DNA from 3 places in the Myxococcus faecalis genome. Region 1 is predicted to be linked to each of the others. Evidence: riboswitches for the same ligand, from Rfam matches in the RefSeq annotation. Region 1 holds a riboswitch; each other region holds the start of a gene.
The links. A riboswitch is a leader RNA that binds a small molecule or an ion and turns the genes downstream of it on or off. The one in region 1 is predicted to bind cobalamin.

Region 2: another riboswitch for cobalamin. It lies ahead of VZQ01_RS25210 (TonB-dependent receptor plug domain-containing protein); the one in region 1 lies ahead of VZQ01_RS19090 (aminotransferase family protein).
Region 3: another riboswitch for cobalamin. It lies ahead of VZQ01_RS25220 (hypothetical protein); the one in region 1 lies ahead of VZQ01_RS19090 (aminotransferase family protein).

What each region holds. Positions count from the first base shown of each region.
Region 1 is NZ_CP144336.1:4,776,881-4,782,482, reverse strand. Features, by position in the region: gene VZQ01_RS19100 (adenylate/guanylate cyclase domain-containing protein) at 1-739, shown strand, start outside; gene VZQ01_RS19095 (MDR family MFS transporter) at 861-2,663, opposite strand; cobalamin riboswitch at 2,845-3,058, shown strand; gene VZQ01_RS19090 (aminotransferase family protein) at 3,324-4,688, shown strand; gene VZQ01_RS19085 (aldehyde dehydrogenase family protein) at 4,685-5,602, shown strand, end outside.
Region 2 is NZ_CP144336.1:6,266,552-6,272,153, reverse strand. Features, by position in the region: gene VZQ01_RS25210 (TonB-dependent receptor plug domain-containing protein) at 1-1,524, opposite strand, end outside; cobalamin riboswitch at 1,584-1,830, opposite strand; gene VZQ01_RS25205 (FHA domain-containing protein) at 1,840-2,361, opposite strand; gene VZQ01_RS25200 (DUF7305 domain-containing protein) at 2,436-3,713, opposite strand; gene VZQ01_RS25195 (tetratricopeptide repeat protein) at 3,710-4,573, opposite strand; gene VZQ01_RS25190 (RNA polymerase sigma factor) at 4,570-5,166, opposite strand; gene VZQ01_RS25185 (hypothetical protein) at 5,211-5,602, opposite strand, start outside.
Region 3 is NZ_CP144336.1:6,272,860-6,278,461, forward strand. Features, by position in the region: gene VZQ01_RS25215 (MXAN_6577-like cysteine-rich protein) at 66-1,679, shown strand; cobalamin riboswitch at 1,699-1,914, shown strand; gene VZQ01_RS25220 (hypothetical protein) at 2,100-3,476, shown strand; gene VZQ01_RS25225 (cell surface protein) at 3,473-4,201, shown strand; gene VZQ01_RS25230 (QcrA and Rieske domain-containing protein) at 4,198-4,689, shown strand; gene VZQ01_RS25235 (adenylate/guanylate cyclase domain-containing protein) at 4,841-5,602, shown strand, end outside.

The DNA of each region.
Region 1 (5,602 bases):
GCACCGCGCCCTGCTCCACGAGCTGCAGCCCATCCTGGAGCTGGTGCTGGAGGTCTTCGCGCGCAAGGACATGACGGGCGTGCTGCTCGACACGTACCTGGGCCGCGACGCGGGGCGCCGCGTCCTCCAGGGACAGATTCGGCGCGGCGACGGCGAGACGACCTCCGCCGTCATCTGCCTGAGCGACTTGCGCAGCTTCACCGCGCTGTCGGATGCGCTGCCCCGTGACGCATTGCTCGAGCTGCTCAACGCCTACTTCGAGACGATGGTCGGCGCGTTCCACTCGCACGGCGCGGAGGTGCTCAAGTTCATGGGCGACGCCGTGCTGGCCATCTTCCGCATCGACGACCACGCCCTCGTGGAGGACCGCTGCGCCGCCGCCGCGCGCACCGTGCACGAGGCGGTGCGTGCCAGCGAGCAGGACAACGCCTCGCGCCGCCGCAGGGGCCTGCCCACCTACGAGTTCGGCGCGTCGCTCCACGTCGGCGACGTGATGTACGGGAACATCGGCGCGTCGGACCGGCTCGACTTCACCGTCATCGGCCCGGCGGTGAACCTGGCCAGCCGCATCGCGGGCCTGTGCGCGGGGCTCAACGAGCCCGTGCTCCTCTCCGAGTCCTTCGTCTCCCACTACCGTGGCGACGTGAAGGACCTGGGGCACCACCCCGTCAAGGGCGTGCCCCACCCCGTGCGCATCTACACGCTCGACTCGGAGTCCTCCGCGCTCACCGCCGCGTGAGCCCGGCGCTGTCCGGTCCGTGGTGGTGACGCCCGGCACACCGCCCCGGCGCCCTCGCGCACTGGCGTGTGTACCGGCGCAAGGCCCGGTCCGCCTCCGTGCTCGTTGCGCGCCGCCGAGCTCATTCCGTGGGTGCCGGTGCCCGCGCGCGCCCGCGTTGCAGGGGTTGTTCGGGCAGCCGCAGTGTCACCAGGAACGCGAGCAGCGCGACGAAGATGGCGCAGCGGTACACCGCCTCCACCGCCCGCGTGAAGGACTCCTTCAGCGCCAGCGCTGTCCGGTCGACCGCCTCCAGCGTCCGCTGTTCCTTCGCGTCCACAGTGGAGAGCGCTGACGCCGCGGCAGGCTGCTCGCGCGCATCGGAGGGCGCCGTTTCCTTCGCACGTTGCTCCCGTACCTCCGGGCGCTGAAAGGCCTGCCGCTCGGCCTCCAGCTCCGCGCGCACGCGCTCCTTCACCTTCTCTGCCTGGAAGGCCGACTGCGCGGGGCCCGCCTCGCTCCCGTCGACACCGGGCACCGCGGACGCCAGCTCGGCGCGCAGCTTCGGCGGCAGTCCCTCCGTGGCGCTCGCCACGCGGGTGCCCAGCTGATGCGACAGCGTCGTCGCGAACACCGCGCCGAGCAGCGCCACGCCCAGCGTCATCCCGAGCTGACGGAAGAACGTGGCCATCGCCGTGGCCACGCCGATGCGCTGGGGTGACACCGCGTTCTGGATGGCCAGCGTGTAGAGCGGAATCGACGGTCCCAGGCCCACGCCCACCAGGACCATCTTCACCGTGACCTCCGTCTGCGTCGACGTGGGCGTCAGCGTGAACCCCATCACCGTGAAGCCCACCATCAACACCACCAGCGAGCCCAGCATCAGCCCCTTGTACCGGCCGATGCGCGACACCAGCTGACCGCTGAGGATGTTGCCCGCCACCACGCCCAACGTCAGCGGCGTCAACGTCAGCCCCGCGTGCGTGGCCGACAGCCCCACCACGTTCACCATGAACAGCGGCAGGAACACCACGCCCGACAGGAACACCGCGCCGATGACGAACACCGCCGCGTTCCCCAGCGCGAACGTCCGGTCCTGGAACAGCTTCAGGTCCAGCAGCGGCTCCTGCGCGCGCCTCTCCTCGCGCAGGAACAACACCGTCCCCGCCGCCGCGAGCGCGAACAACCCCAGCACCTGCCACGAACCCCACGCCCAGCCGCCACCGTGCGCCACCTGCTCCGCGCCACGCCCCAGGCTGAGCGCGAGCAGGAGCGGCACCACCGCCAGCGCCAGCAGCACCGCGCCCGTCACATCCAGCCTCCCGCGCGAGGCCCCCGGAGGCTTGAGCGCCGGCATGCGCGAGAGCACGAGCGCGAGCGCCACCGCGCCCACCGGCAGGTTGATGAAGAACACCCAGTGCCACCCCAGCCGGTCCGTGATGAAGCCTCCCGCCAGCGGCCCCACCACGCTCGACAGGCCGAACATCGCGCCGAACAGGCCCTGGTACTTGCCTCGCTCGCGCGGCGGATAGAGGTCCGCCACCACCGACAGCGACGCGGTGAAGAGCGCCGCGCTGCCCACCCCCTGCACCGCGCGGTACAGGATGAGCGTCAGCGTCGAGCGCGACACGCCGCACAGGAAGCTGCCCAGCAGGAACACGACGATTCCCGCCGCCAGCACAATGCGCCGGCCCAGCAGGTCCGACAGCTTCCCCCACACGGGCACCATCATCGTCGACGCGACCAGGTACGACGTCGTCAGCCACGGATAGAGCGCGGGGGAGATGCCCAGGTCCGCCTGGATGGAGGGACCCGCCGTGGCGACAATCGTCTGGTCCAGCGCCGCGAGCAGCAGCCCGAGCAGCGCGCCCGACATCGTGAACACCCTCTGTGCACGGGTGAACGTGAAGGGCGCGGCGGCGGTGTTCGCGGCGGACGGAGCCATGGTCTGGAGGCGTCCTCCGACGCGGAGCGCCACCGATGAAGGTGACGCCTGCGCGCGGGATGCGCCAGCGCTCATGCACGGCAGGTTGCTCGTCGAACATCCCCGCGCACCGGCAGACGTCACGTCCCCGCGCGTCGAGCGCGCACCGGCGCTTCGCTTGACAGTCCGAAGAGGCGAACAGTACATACCGCCCCATGTTGGTGCTCGGACCTCGGTCCGAGCTTAAAAGGGAACCCGGTTCGAATCCGGGGCTGCCCCGCAGCGGTAAGTGAGAACGAGCCTCGTCATCCGCACTGGTTCCCCTGGGGAGCTGGGAAGCGACGAGTCGTAGGAAGCCGGCCCCCAAGGCCGAAGCGCTCACGAGCCCGAAGACCTGCCCGCATCCGACCGTGGGAGAAATCCACGGACGGTTTCGACCTGGAGCCGCGTGGGACGGCCGGAAGGTTCGAGCGGCGCTCGTGCCTCGACGGGCCCTCACGCACGCTCGACTTCTCCGACCTCCATCCCCCGTGTCTCCAGTCGCCCGTGGGGGCGAAGGTCGGTCCGTGGGCTCCAGTCGGGGCCTGGTGTGCGCTCACGCGCGCATCGTGACTGCCCTTCTTCCACGCGGGAGCCCTGTCGGGCGACCTCCGGTCGTCCGCGCTGCGTGGAGGACGGACGATGCGGGACGAAGCCAGGCACACGGTGCGCTACCCCCAGGGGAACGTGCTGCTGCGCAATCTCGCGCGCGACTTCCCCGTGGTGACGCACGGCCAGGGCGTCCACCTCTTCGACGCGAGCGGCAAGCGCTACCTCGACGCCTCCGCCGGTGCGCTCGTGGCCAGCGTGGGTCACGGCAACCGCGAGGTGGCGGACCGCATCCATGAGCAGCTGCTGCGCGTCGCCTACGTCAACGGCACCCACTTCACCACCGACGTCACCGAGGCGCTCGCCACGCGCCTGTGCGCCCTCGCGCCCCAGGGGCTCACGCGCGCCGCGTTCCTCGGCTCGGGCTCCGAGGCGGTGGAGGCCGCGGTGAAGTTCGTCCGCCAGCTCTGGGTCGAGCGCGGCCAGCCCCAGCGCGGCAAGGTCATCGCGCGCGTGCCCGGCTACCACGGCAACACGCTGTACGCGCTCTCGCTGTCGGGGCGGCCCCACTACAAGACCTTCTTCGGCCCCCTGCTGGCGGAGGTCGTCACCACGCCCGCGCCGTACCCGTACCGCTCCGGGCTGGAGGACTACGCGCGCGACGGCGCCGAGCACTACGCGCGGCTGCTCGAGGAGACGATTCGCCGCGAGGGCCCGGACACCATCGCCGCCTTCATCGCGGAGCCCGTCATCGGCTCGTCCGCGGGCGCGTCGCCTCCACCGCCCGGGTACTTCGAGCGCGTGAGCGCCGTGTGCCGCGAGTACGGCATCCTCACCATCGCCGACGAGGTCATGTGCGGCTGCGGGCGCACCGGCCGCTTCTTCGCCAGCGACCTGTTCCACTTCACCCCGGACGTGCTGGTGCTCGGCAAGGGCATCAGCGGGGGCTACGCGCCCTTGAGCGCGCTGCTCATCCGCGAGGAGCACCTGGAGGAGCTGTGCCGGGGCTCGGGCGGCTTCATGCACGCGCAGACGTACCTCCAGGCGCCCGCGATGACGGCGGCGGGGCTGGCGGTGCTCGACTACTACGAGCGGCACGACCTGGTGGCCCACGCCGGGCGCGTGGGCGCGCACCTCCAGCGCCGCCTGCGTGAGGCGCTGGGCGCGCTGCCACATGTCGGCTCCGTGCAGGGCGTGGGGCTGATGGCCGGCATCGAGCTGGTCGAGGACACCGCGAGCAAGCGCCCCTTCCCACGCGCGCGCAAGGTCATCGAGCGACTGCTGTCGGCGCTGTTCGAGCGGGGGCTGGTCCTCTGGTCCAACACGGGCCACGCGGACGGGACGAACGGGGACCTGCTCATGGTCGGTCCTCCGTTGGTCATCACCGAGGCGGAGGTCGACGAACTGGTCGACACGCTCGCCCGCGGCATCCACCACTTCTTCCAGGAGGCGTCATGAGTTTCCGCATCACCTACTCGGTGCTGGAGGCGGACCTGTCCGCGCTGCACGCGCAGTTCGACGAGGCGCTCGCCGCCGTGCGCTCGACGCTGGGCGGAGAGCTGCCGTCGTGGCTCGGCGGCGAGGCGTTCCGGAGTGGAGACCTGCTTCAGAGCCGCAACCCCGCGCGGCCGGACGAGCTTCTCGTGTCCGTCCACCGCACGCCCGTGGCCGAGGTGGACCGCGTGGTGCGCGTGGCGCGCGAGGCCCAGCGCGGCTGGGGCGCGACGCCGTGGCAGGAGCGCGTGCGCATCCTCCGCCGCGCCGCGGACCTCATCTCCGAGCGGCGCATGGAGCTGTCCGCGCGCATGACGCTGGAGGTGGGCAAGAGCCGGCTCGAGTCGCTCGGTGACGTGGAGGAGTCGGCGGACCTGCTGCGCTACTACGCGGGTCAGCTCGAGCAGGCGGAGGGCTACTCGCGGCCCATGGCGCGCTTGTCCCCCAACGAGGACACGCGCAGCGTGCTGCGGCCCTACGGCGTCTTCGTCATCATCTCGCCGTTCAACTTCCCGCTCGCGCTCGCGGCGGGGATGAGCGGCGGCGCGCTGCTCGGCGGCAACAGCGTCATCCTCAAGCCCAGCGAGGAGACGCCCTGGTGCGCGGAGGGCCTGTACCAGGCGCTCGTCGACGCGGGCCTGCCTCCGGGCGTCTTCCAGGTCGCGCACGGCGAGGGCGAGGCGGTGGGCGCGGCGCTGGTGCGCCACCCCGGCATCGACGGCGTGTCCTTCACCGGCAGCAAGGCGGTGGGCATGGAGCTGCACCGGCGGATGTCCACGGGCCGCGTGCGGCCGTGCCTCCTGGAGCTGGGCGGGAAGAACCCCGCCATCGTCTGTCGCGACGCGGACCTGGAGGCCGCCATCGAGGGTTGCTTCCGC
Region 2 (5,602 bases), 1.5 Mb from region 1:
CGCCTCCAGCTCCGCGCCCCACACCCGCGCGGCGTCGAAGTTGTACGGCCGCGCCATCATCGGCGGATACAGCTCGTACGCGATGAGGTCCTCGTAAAGCGCCGCGAAGCCGCCCGCCGTCACACTCCACCGAGGAGCCCCCGCCACCGTCGCCTGGGAGTCCCAGACCACCGCCGCGTCCGCGTAGAGCGCCCGCTCGGGCCTCAGCCCCGGATTGGGCAACAACGTCCCCTGACGGATGTACAGCTCCAGGAACGACGGCGCGCGATGCGACTGTCCCGCGTTCGCCCGAAGCCCCACGCCTCCGCCCAACGACAGCCACGCGCCGACCTTCGGCGAGAACAACCAGTAGGGCCCCACCCGCTCGAACCGCAGCGACGGCACGACGCTCAACACGTCAGCCACCAGCGCCCACTCGTCCATCACCATGACACTGCCGCGCCACCAGCTCGCGGACTGCGCGCCCTTCGCCTGGGTGACCTGCTCCCCCGACGACGCCACCGTGGCCGTCAGCGCATGCCCGCCCCCGAGCAGCGTCCGCCCCTCCACCTCCACCCCACCCACGACATGCCGCTGCGGACCTCCCGCCCCCAGCAGCCCCCCCGTCACCTCCAGGCCATCGCGACGGAAGAAGCCCCTCGCACTCGCCTGCGTCCCCAACCACCGCACGCCCAATGACAGCCGGTCCAGGTCCTGTCGCCCCGCGGACTGGGGGTTCTGTACCGTGCCCGGAATCGCGCGGTCCTCCAGCGACAGCTCGGACAGCACATCCAGCCGCGAGCCCCCCGGGAGCCGCCGCCGATACCGCAGCAGCACGCCTCCCCCCTTCGCGTCGTTGCGCGCGCGCGCCTCCGCCGTGACGGGGTTGTCCGGCACCGCGGGCAGCTCATCCAGCTCGTACGCGAAGTCCCCATCCGAGCGCCCCGCGTGCAGCAGCACCAGCGCGTTCCCGTCCAACAAAGGCCCGGTGATGGCCACGTGCCCCAGCGCCGTGTTCCAGCTCCCGTAGACCACCTCTCCACTGGCCCGCACGTGCGACGACGGCGCGCGCGTGACGATGTTCACCGCGCCGCCGAGCCCTCCCGAGCCATAGCGAGCCCCCGCGCCCCCGCGCAGCACCTCCAGTCGCTCCACCAATGCGGCCGGCACCTGCGACAGGTCCGCCATGCCGCCCGCGCCGTTGAGCGGGATTCCATCCAGGAACACCAGCACCCCGTTCGACGCCGCGCCGCGCACCACCAGGCTCTTGCTCTGCCCGTAGCCACCCGAGTCCTGCACCGCGAGCCCCACCGAGCCCACGAGCAGCTCCGCCGTGTCCCGCGCCTCGCCCGCATGCTCGCTCGCGTCGATGACGGTGATGGCGCCCGTGGGGTCGCGGCGCTCGGGGGCGTCGGGAGGCGGCGGCGCCTTGCCTCGCACCACCGTCGCGGGCACGACGACGTCGTCCGTCGCCTGCGCGCGCGCTCCGGAAGGCAGGCTGAGCGCCAGGCACACCAGGTGCCCGGCGAGGAAGGTGCGCCGCATGCTCCGCCTTCCGCTCTCTCCATCGAAGAGAGAAGGCCATCCGCACGTGCCGCCACGCGACACGTCCGCACCCTCGGGCAGGTCTCCTGGCTGATGGACTCCAGCTCCAGGCGCACGACGCGTCTGGCTGGAAGGGGGCTTCCGCCTTCCCCCGGAGCGTCCGCCTGGACACCGCCGGAGTGGCGACAACCGAAGTCCCCGGCCCTGACCTCAGGGCGGCCCATTCACAGTGGCGGGACCGCGCCGGAATCGCACCGGCTTCCCTCTTGAAAGCCCGACATGGGCACCCAAGGGCGCACCCCTTCTAGGAGCTGACTACCAGCGCGTCAAGCGCACCCGGGACGACACCTCGCACGCGCGCGCGTAGGACTCGAAGGCGCTCGCCTGCAGGAACACCACCTGCGCGCCCCCCAGTCGCAGCGAGGCCTGGCTGAACAGCGGCGTCGAGCGCCCCGGTACAATCAGCACCCCCTCCACGAAGGTGCCGCCGTGGCTCTCCAGGTCCGTCACGCTCCACACCTCGGTGTGCGGTTCCGGACGGAAGCGCGCGTGCTGTCGCGACACGGTGGGCTCGGGCAGGACGATGTCGCACTCGGGGCTGCGGCCCACCATCACCTCCGGCCCTCGGCCAGGGAAGCGCGGACACAGCTCGAACACCACGGGCTCCACGACTCGCGATGGAATCGGCACCTTCAGCGTCGGCGGCTCCGCCTGCGCCACGGAGCGCGGACGGCTCGGCATGGAGTCCCACACCAGAACGGGCCACCCGACCTCCCGCAGCAGGGCTTCGCGGTCCTCCTGGAGCCGGGACATCAGCGCGGACAGACGGTGGAGCACGACGAGCCCTCCAGGCCGGGAAGGTGTGCACGCAAACCTGTGCACGCCCCCTCGCCCTGTCCACCCCCCTTGCGTCACTCCACGGTTCCGCAGGCGCTCGCCAGCGAGAGGATGTCGGAGTCGTAGTGCAACGCCAGCGTGCCGGACGACTCGATGTGGCGCACGAAGACGGAGCCGAACACCTCCGCGTTGCCGCTGAGCGTCAGCGTGGCGCCGGGCGCGTAGAGGTTTCCCGCGAGCACACTGCCCGCGGAGATGCCCAGCGTCCCCGTCCCCGCGGCGTACACGCGCACCTTCGCCGGCGCGTCCACGGACCCCAGCAGGAGCTGGCCGGCCACCGTCATGTCGCCGCCCACGAACAAGTCCAGCTCCCCCGGCGGCACCACCTCCACCGAGAGCCGCTCGCCGATGACGACGCTGTCCCGCACGAAGAGCGCGGTGCGCTCGCGCACCACGAGGTTCAGCCGGCCCTGGCCCTCGATGCCCGTCAGGAAGAAGCGCCCGCACGGCAGCTCCAGCGTGCGCTCGCCGGTGAAGCCCTGCAGCGCCGAGGGCTCCAGGTCGATGACGTCGTTGTGGTTCTCGCGAGCGTGGTTGGCGATGAGCCCCTGGATGTCCACCACCGACGCGGTGTCCCCGCACGCGCACGGCGACACCGAGTCCACCGGCTCGCGCAGCACCTCGGCGGCCGTCACCGTGCCGGACATGCTGCGCTCCGCGGGCACCGCCAGCTTGCCCGCCACGCTCAGCGACGCGAGCCCCACGTCGCCGCGCACCCACGCGTCCCCCGTCACCTGCGCGGACACGTTGCCGCTGAGCGGACCGCCGCTGTACAGCCCGCCGCCCACCGACAGGCCGCGCCCCAGCAGGATGCCGTCCGCGCCGCCCGCGCTCAGCCCGCCGCCAATCGTCAGCGTGTCGTTGGCCGCGACGCCGCCGTTCGTCGCCACCGCACCGCCCTTGCCGCCCGGCACGTACTTGCCCAGCGAGCTCTTGAACGCATCCGTGGTGAGCGACGCGCTGAAGGCCAGCCGCTCGCACGAGCACAGCGCGTAGCGGAAGGCCCGCTCGGCCAGGTGCCCGCTGCACACCTTCGCGCCCGTGAGGCTGTCGCCCACCAGGAGCAGCGGCCCCGTGGACGCGCAGAAGGCGGTGTGGTCATCGGCGGGCTGCTCGCCCTCGCCCGTCGTCGGCCCGGCGTCCGACGAGGCCACCGGCCCCGCGTCGTTGCGAGGCGTCTCGATGAAGGCCACCGGGTCCTTCACCTCGCACGCGCTCCAGGCGCCCACCAACCCCAGCACGCAGAGGACCTTCGTCCCGGACTTCCACGGCGACACGTTGGCGCGACTCATCGACCTGAGACCTCCTTCAGCCGCTTCCGGGCCGCCACGGCATGGGGCGAATCGGGGTGACGCGCGACGAAGTCCTCCAACGCGCGCACCTCGCCGTCCCGGTCCCCCAGCGCGCGCAGCGCCTCGGTGACACCGTGGCTCGCCTCTTCTTCCAACAAGCCCCCGGGCCAGCCCTTCAGGGCCTCCTGGTACTGGCGCAGCGCCCCGCGCGCATCGCCCAGGTGCTCCAGCCTCAACGCGCCCGAGGCCACGCGCGCGACGTACGCGGACATGCCCTGGGGCTCGGCGCGGATGACGCGCAGGTAGAGCGCCTCGGCCGCCTTCCACTGTCCGGTGGCCCGATGCGCGTTGGCCCGGCGCAGCAGGTCCTCCGGCGCGGGCGCGGCGGACGGCGCGCTCATCCGGGGCTTCACCGGAGCGATGGGCTCCAGAGCGACCGCATCGGGCACCTCCGGCCCTGGAGGCACGGACCGCTCTCGCGCGACCGCACCGGGCACCGACGGCACGGGCGGCTCCGGCGCGAGCACCTCGGGCACGGGCACGACGGGCTCGGCGCGGGGCACCAGCGGCGCGGAGGGAGCGATGACCGCGGTGTCCTCCGGAGCAACAGGCTCCTGGCGACGCCAGAGCTGCCAGGTCGCGACCGCCGCGGCGCCGACCACGAGCAGGGCCCCGCCCATCCACCAATGCGGCCGGTGTCGCCGACGCGGGGGCGGCGACGGCGCGTCCATCGCGGCCAGGAGCGCGGCCTGCACCAGCGCGGCGGACTTCTGCCGCGACAACCGGCGCGCGGGTCCGGAGCCGTCATCCAACGGCATAAGCAGCTCGTCCGGCCCGTCCTCATCCACGAGCCGACTCATGCCGCACCTCCCTCCGGAGCGCCACCCGCATCCGTGGCCAGCGCGCGCAGCGCCGTGCGACCCAGCCGCAGGCGGCTGCGAATCGTCTCGAAGGGAATCCCCAGCTCGTCCGACACCTCCGGCACGCTCATGCCGAGCACATGGTGCAGCACCATCGCATGCCGCTGCTCGTCGGGGATACGGTCCAGCAGCATCACCATGCGACGGCGGTGGACGTACTCGTCCGGCGGCGCGTCCTCGGACGGCACCGCCATCAGCTCCGCCGGCTCCTCGCCCCTGCGCGCCTCGGTGCCCCGGGCGCGCCGGAGCCACGCGAAGGTGGTCCTCGCGACCACCCGGTCCGCCCACGAGTGGAACGGCCCCTCTCCCCGGTACGAGGGCAGCCCCCGGAGCAGCGCGATGAGCGCCTCCTGGGCGATGTCCTCCACGTCCCCGTCGCCGTGCACCAGGTAGCGCACCAGGTTGCGCACCCGGGGCAAGAGCTCCAGCAGCAAGGACTCGGCGGCCTCCTTGCGCCCCTGGATGGCCGCCTGGATGCGCGGGTCCACTCCAGGTCTTGCCCTGCCGATGGCTTCCGGACCCGTGCTCGTCATCGACCCCATGGAGGGAGGCCGAGGCGAAAACGGGTCATCACCGCTCATGGCAGCAGCACCAGCGCCAGGGACGCCCTGGGCCGGATGGCCCAACCCTGATTGCGTGGCACGAAGTTTCCATTCTCGGAGTAACCCAGCTCGGGCCGCCCCACCGCCGCGTCGGCGGCCACGGACAGCTCCACGGCGAGCAGCCGCGAGAAGCTCCACCGCAGGGACGTGTCGGGCCCCACCAGCAGCGCGGGGATGAAGCGCGGCTTGGCGGCCTGGATGCCCGGGAAGTACGACTCCGTGCTGCGGCCGAAGAGCAGCAGGCCCGCCCCCGCGCCCAGGCCCCAGCGCAGGGCGCCCGTCTCCAGCAGCGGGAAGTCCAGCCACAGCCCGCCCGAGTACTGCTCCAGCTTCACGTCGGTGCGCCCATCCGGGAGCATGCGCGCCA
Region 3 (5,602 bases), 1.5 Mb from region 1:
TCGCTCTCCCTGGCACCGGTCGTTCGCGGTGATGCCGCGCCTGCCTTCCCCTTCCTGAGGACTCGATGCTTCCTGTTCCTTCCTTCGTAGCGCCCAGGCTGCTCGTCCTGTCGCTGCTCTGTGCCTCGGCGCTCGTGCTCACGGGCTGTCCGGATGAGGGCGTGGTCTGCACCTCCGGCCTCGTCGTCTGTGACGGCGCCTGCGTGGACACGCGGAGCGACACCGCGCACTGCGGCGCCTGTGGCACCACGTGCTCCTCGGGGGAGGTCTGTCAGGACGGCGCCTGTGGTTGCCGCGCGGGCACCGAGTCCTGCAACGGCGCCTGCGTGGACACCGCGACGGATGTCGCCCACTGCGGCGCGTGTGGCTCGGCCTGTGCCGCCGGGCAGGTCTGCGAGTCCGGCACCTGTCGCGAGGGCTGCTCCGAGGGGCTGCTGCGCTGCTCCGGCGCGTGCGTGGACGGCCAGACGGACGCGCTCCACTGCGGCGCCTGCGGCAACGTGTGCCCCGACGCGCAGTCCTGCCGCTCCGGGCGTTGCACCTACGACGTCGTGGCCGCGTGCTTCACCAACGGGCAGCTCGTGGGCCTCCAGGCGGGGACGGACCAGCTCGGACCTCGCCGAGAGTTCGGCGCGGGCATCCAGGCGCTCGCGTCCTGGGATGGCTTCGTGCTCGGCGCGGACATGACCAACGGCAAGCTGCTCCAGGCGCCTGGAGGCAACCTGGGCGCGCTCGTCGAGGAGGACTCGCTGGGCGTCGTGTCCGGCTCCCCCAATGACATCCTCGTGGACCCGCCCCACGTGTACGTCATCGACTCGGTGAACAACACGCTCCAGGTGCTCCGCCGTGACGGTCCGTCCCACGGCAACGGCCTGGGCCTGCGCACCGTGGGGCAGTTGAACCTCGGCCCGAACACCAGCCCCCAGGCGCTCGCGCGCTTCGGCGACCTGCTCTACATCCCGCTCTTCGGCACCGGCAGCTCCAACTTCCAGCACGGCAACGCCGTGGCGCGCGTGGACATCTCCGACCCCACGCAGCCGCGCAAGGTGGACACGCTGTCGCTCACCGGCCTGGACCTGAAGCCCTTCGACGGCACGGGCTCCATGCCCCTGCCGTTCTCGGTGACGGCGACGCGCACCCACGTGTACGTGGCGCTCACCAACCTCAACCCCGCCAACGACTACCGCCCCAACGGGCCGGGCATGCTCGCGCGCATCGACCCCGCCACCGGCGCCGTCAGCGCCATCGACCTGGGCCAGGAGCGCTGCCTCAACGCGGGCTACGTGGAAGCCGTCGGTGACCAGCTCGTGGTCGCCTGCATCGGTGAGGCCATCTACGACACGGCCAACGGCTACCTCGCCACGTCCGTTCGCTCCACGGGGCTGGTGCTGGTGAAGAACGATGTCCCCGTGGCCTCCTACGCGCTGAATCCCGGCTGTCAGCCCGGCGCACCGGGTTGCCTGTTGTCGGTGGCCAGCCGCTTCGCCGTGTCCCGAGGCGCGGTGTACCTGGCGGACACCAACGCGGGCCGCGTCTTCGTCGTGGAGGTCGGTGATGGCACCCTCACCGAGCGCAGGGGCTCCTCCACGCCCACCGCGAAGGGCCCCGCGCTGGAGGCGTGCCCGGTGGACCCTCGACGCCCCGTGTCCAACGCCATCGACGTCACCGCGCTCCATTGACAATGCCTGTCGCCCGCCATATCCCGGCCGCGTCCTCGGTGCCGTCGTGCGAACCACGGCGGCTCTAGGGAACCCGGTGCGAATCCGGGACTGCCCCGCAGCGGTGTGCAGGAACGACCGCCGTCATTGAAGCACTGGTCCCTCACGGGACTGGGAAGCGACGGCCACTAGGTGGGCGCCCTCCGGGGCTCCCGCGCCTGCGAGTCCGAAAACCTGCCGTGGACCCGTGCCCCTTGGGCACGGACATCACCGAGGCCTCCGAGGGGAGGCGGCGGAGGCGTCAGCCCATTCACCGCGCACCGTGGGGTGCTCGGGTGCCCGCCTTCGACCGCGTCCTCCTGGAAGCCCACCCGCCCGTGGGGGCGGAGAGGGACGAGGACGCAGATGAAGACGGCTGAATCGAAGCGCGCGAAACCTTGGATGAAGTCCGCATCACTGGCCGTGGCCTCCTTCGCCGTGGCCCTGCTCGGCACCGGCTGCAACCCGGAGTGTGTCGACCCATTCGACTGCCGCGCCGACAACGGCGAGGCCCCCGCGGGGCAGCAGTGGGTCTGCGTCGACGAGCGGTGCGAGACCGAGCCTGCCCCCACCACCCCGACGCCCGACGCGGGGACGCCGGATTCGGGCACGCCCGACGCGGGCCCGCCGGACTCCGGGACGCCGGATTCTGGTACGCCGGACTCCGGCACGCCCGACGCGGGTCAGCCGGACTCGGGCACGCCCGACGCGGGTGAGCCGGATGCAGGTGCGCCGGACGCGGGTGAGCCGGATGCCGGCCCCGTGGTGGTCGACTGCGCGACGGTGCCGCTGGACCCGAAGCTGGGCACGCTCGTGCTCCAGCCGGGCTTCGTCGCCGCCGAGTCCGTGGCGCTGTCGCCGGACATCCTCGCGCTCGGTGCCTCTCCGGGTCCCACGTATGCGTTCTACGGCATCCAGGGACGGGGCAAGGACGCCGCGCTGTACTCGCTGGGCACCTGGCCCGACCTGCTGCCGGGCACCACGAAGCTCTTCGACATCATCACCCCCGCGGACCGCGAGGGCGGCGCCACGGTGTACCCGAACGGCTACGTCATCAACGACGGCCTGCGCGTCTTCACCGGCTACACGCTGGGCGCCACGGGCTCGCCGGGCAACGTCGCCGCGTATGACCTGGCCACGCCGGCCAACTCGAGCTTCGTCGTCGCGCCCAAGAACTTCTCCGCGGCGGCCTTCACGTCCGGGGAGCTGAGCGCGGTGCTCGTCAACGGCGGCGGTCTGGGCTCGGCCTCCGACCTGGCTGTCTATGGTCTCGTGACGTCCACGGACCCCATGGGCACGGTGCGCGCGGTCAACTTCCCGCAGGGTGACGTGGTGGGCAGCGGCTTCACCGCCGTGACGGACACGGGCGTCGCCGCGCTGGGCTACTTCGACCAGAACTTCGTCAACGTCCTCCACGGCGTGGCGCCCACGACGCTCGCCACCGCCATCACCAGCGGCACGCCGCTGGACCTGGGCACCCAGGCGAAGGTCGACGTGGGCAGCGACTTCAACGACGTCGCGGCCTTCGGCGGTGGCGTGGTGCTCAACCGCGGCGCCTACGCTCCCCCGGACTACGACTTCGTCGCCACCGACGTGTCCCGCTACGCGCTGTCGGTCGGCGCGAATGACGCCGTGACGGTGGGCGCGCGCGTGCCCGTGCTCACCTACGTCAACCAGTGCACCACGGTGCGGATGCTCAAGGCGCTCGGCTCCGACGTGCTCGTCGGCGTGTCCGACCGCAACGGCCGGCGCCTGGTGCGCCTCCAGGTGGCGCCGTGAGCACGCGCGCCTCCTCGTGGTTCGGTCGCGGCACCGTGCTCGCCCTGGCGCTGAGCCTGTCCGCGTGCGGTGGGGACGAGGCTCCCGTCACGGACGACGACGCGGGGCCCGGTGACTCGGGGACCGACGCGAGCCCCTCGCGGCCCGCTGACCCGTACGCCGACGAGGTGGTCGAGTACCTGCCCGGCCCCGGCGCGGGCTTCGGACAGGACCGCTTCCCGTCCATCGTCCTGGGCGCGCCGGTGGGCGGGGGGCTGGACAGCGGCTCGCTGGATGTCCTCTCGCTGGGGCAGGGTGGCTCCATCACCCTGCGCTTCACGGACCTCGCGGTGGTGGATGGCCCGGGCGTGGACCTGCTCGTCTTCGAGAACGGCTTCCTCATCGCCGGAGGCCCGCGCGCCTTCACCGAGCGGGGCCGCGTCTCGGTGAGCGACGACGGCGTGCAGTGGCACGAGTTCCCCTGCGCCCCCTCGGACGCGACGAACAACTACCCGGGCTGCGCGGGCGTGCGTCCCGTGACGGCCAACCCCGCCGCTGGCATCAGCGCCACGGACCCCGCCGTGGCCGGCGGTGACGGGTTCGACCTGGCCACCGTGGGCCTCGCCCGGGCGCGCTACGTGCGCATCGTCGACGCGGGCACCAACGGCTCGGCGGGCACCTCCGCGGGGTTCGACCTGGACGCCGTCGCCGTGGTGAACGGCGTGTCGCTGACCGCCGCGCCATGACGGACCTGGACCGCCGCGCCGCGCTCCTCACGTTGGCCCGGGGCGGCTGTGCCCTGGCCACGCTGGGCGCGGGGTGCGGCGGCGAGTGGCGGGAGGCCATCGTCCTGGCCCCTCCGCCCGAGGGCGCCTCCTGCCCCGACCTCCCCCAGCCCGGCACCGCCGCCGAGGGCTGGGTGGAGGTGCGGCTCGAAGCGCATCCGGGCCTCGAGTCCCCCGGAGGCCACGCCCGGGTGCACGCGCCCGAGGCCCTGCTGGACGTGCTGCTCGTCCACACGACGCCCGGGTGCTTCGTGGCGCTGTGGCGCATCTGCACGCACGGCGACTGCGGCGTGGACTGGCGGCCCCAGGAGGGCGTGGTGGAGTGCCCCTGCCACGGCTCGCGCTTCGCCCTGGACGGCGCCGTCCTCCAGGGCCCGGCCCAGCGCCCGCTGGCGGCGTTCACCGCGGTGCGGCAAGGCGCGTCCGTCTTCATCCACCGGCCGCGCTGAGCCCCGCACCCGAGGGGACGTCCCGGCGCACTGTCAGTCCTGACCCGGCGGCGGGCCCTTGCGCCGGGAGTCCGGGTCAGCCCCGTCCCCCTCCGGGGCACGGGTCTCCCTCTCTTACGTTGAGAGAGAGTCGTGTAATGTCGGGGATTCGATGTGGCAGATCATCATCAACGGGCCCGGCTACTTCGACACGTCCTATGACTTGCCCGAGGGCGTGACGAGCCTGGGCCGCGCCGACGAGAACGACATCGTGCTGGGCGGAGACCTGGTCTCCCGCCGGCACGCGCGCCTCTACGTGGAGGCGGACATCCTGCGCATCGAGGACCTGGGCAGCCGCAACGGCAGCCGCGTCAACGGCGCGCCCCTGCAGGGCTCCCGGCAGCTGTCCCCCGGCGACTCCGTGGCGCTGGGCGAGAACACGCTCGCGGTGCGCCAGCCCAACACCGTGGAGAACGCCGCCACGGAGATGGTGGACCTGGGCGCCGGCGGCGTCGTGCGCTTCGGCCACGGGCAGGACGTGGGGCCCTCCGTCCTGCTCGCCAAGAGCGTGCGCGACGCGGACGTGCTGCGCCTGCTCGACAACGTGGGGCCGGTGCCCTTCGAGGACTTCAACCAGCAGGCCTCGTTCGTCCCCCCGGCCAGCCCCCGCGTGGCGCAGGAGACGCTGGTGTTGATGTTCCGCACCGCGGAAGCGCTCTCCACCGCCACCACGCTGTCCACCTTCCTGGACCTGACCATGGACCGGCTGCTGGAGCGCACCGACGCCACCACGGCGGTGGTGCTGCTCAAGCACCCCACGGGCGCGCTCGTCCCCGCGGCGGTGCGCCACCGGGGACGGCTGGCCAAGGGCGAGGTGCCGGTGTCCGACGCCATCGTCGACGAGGCGCTTCGCCAGGGCCGCGCGCTCGCGGTG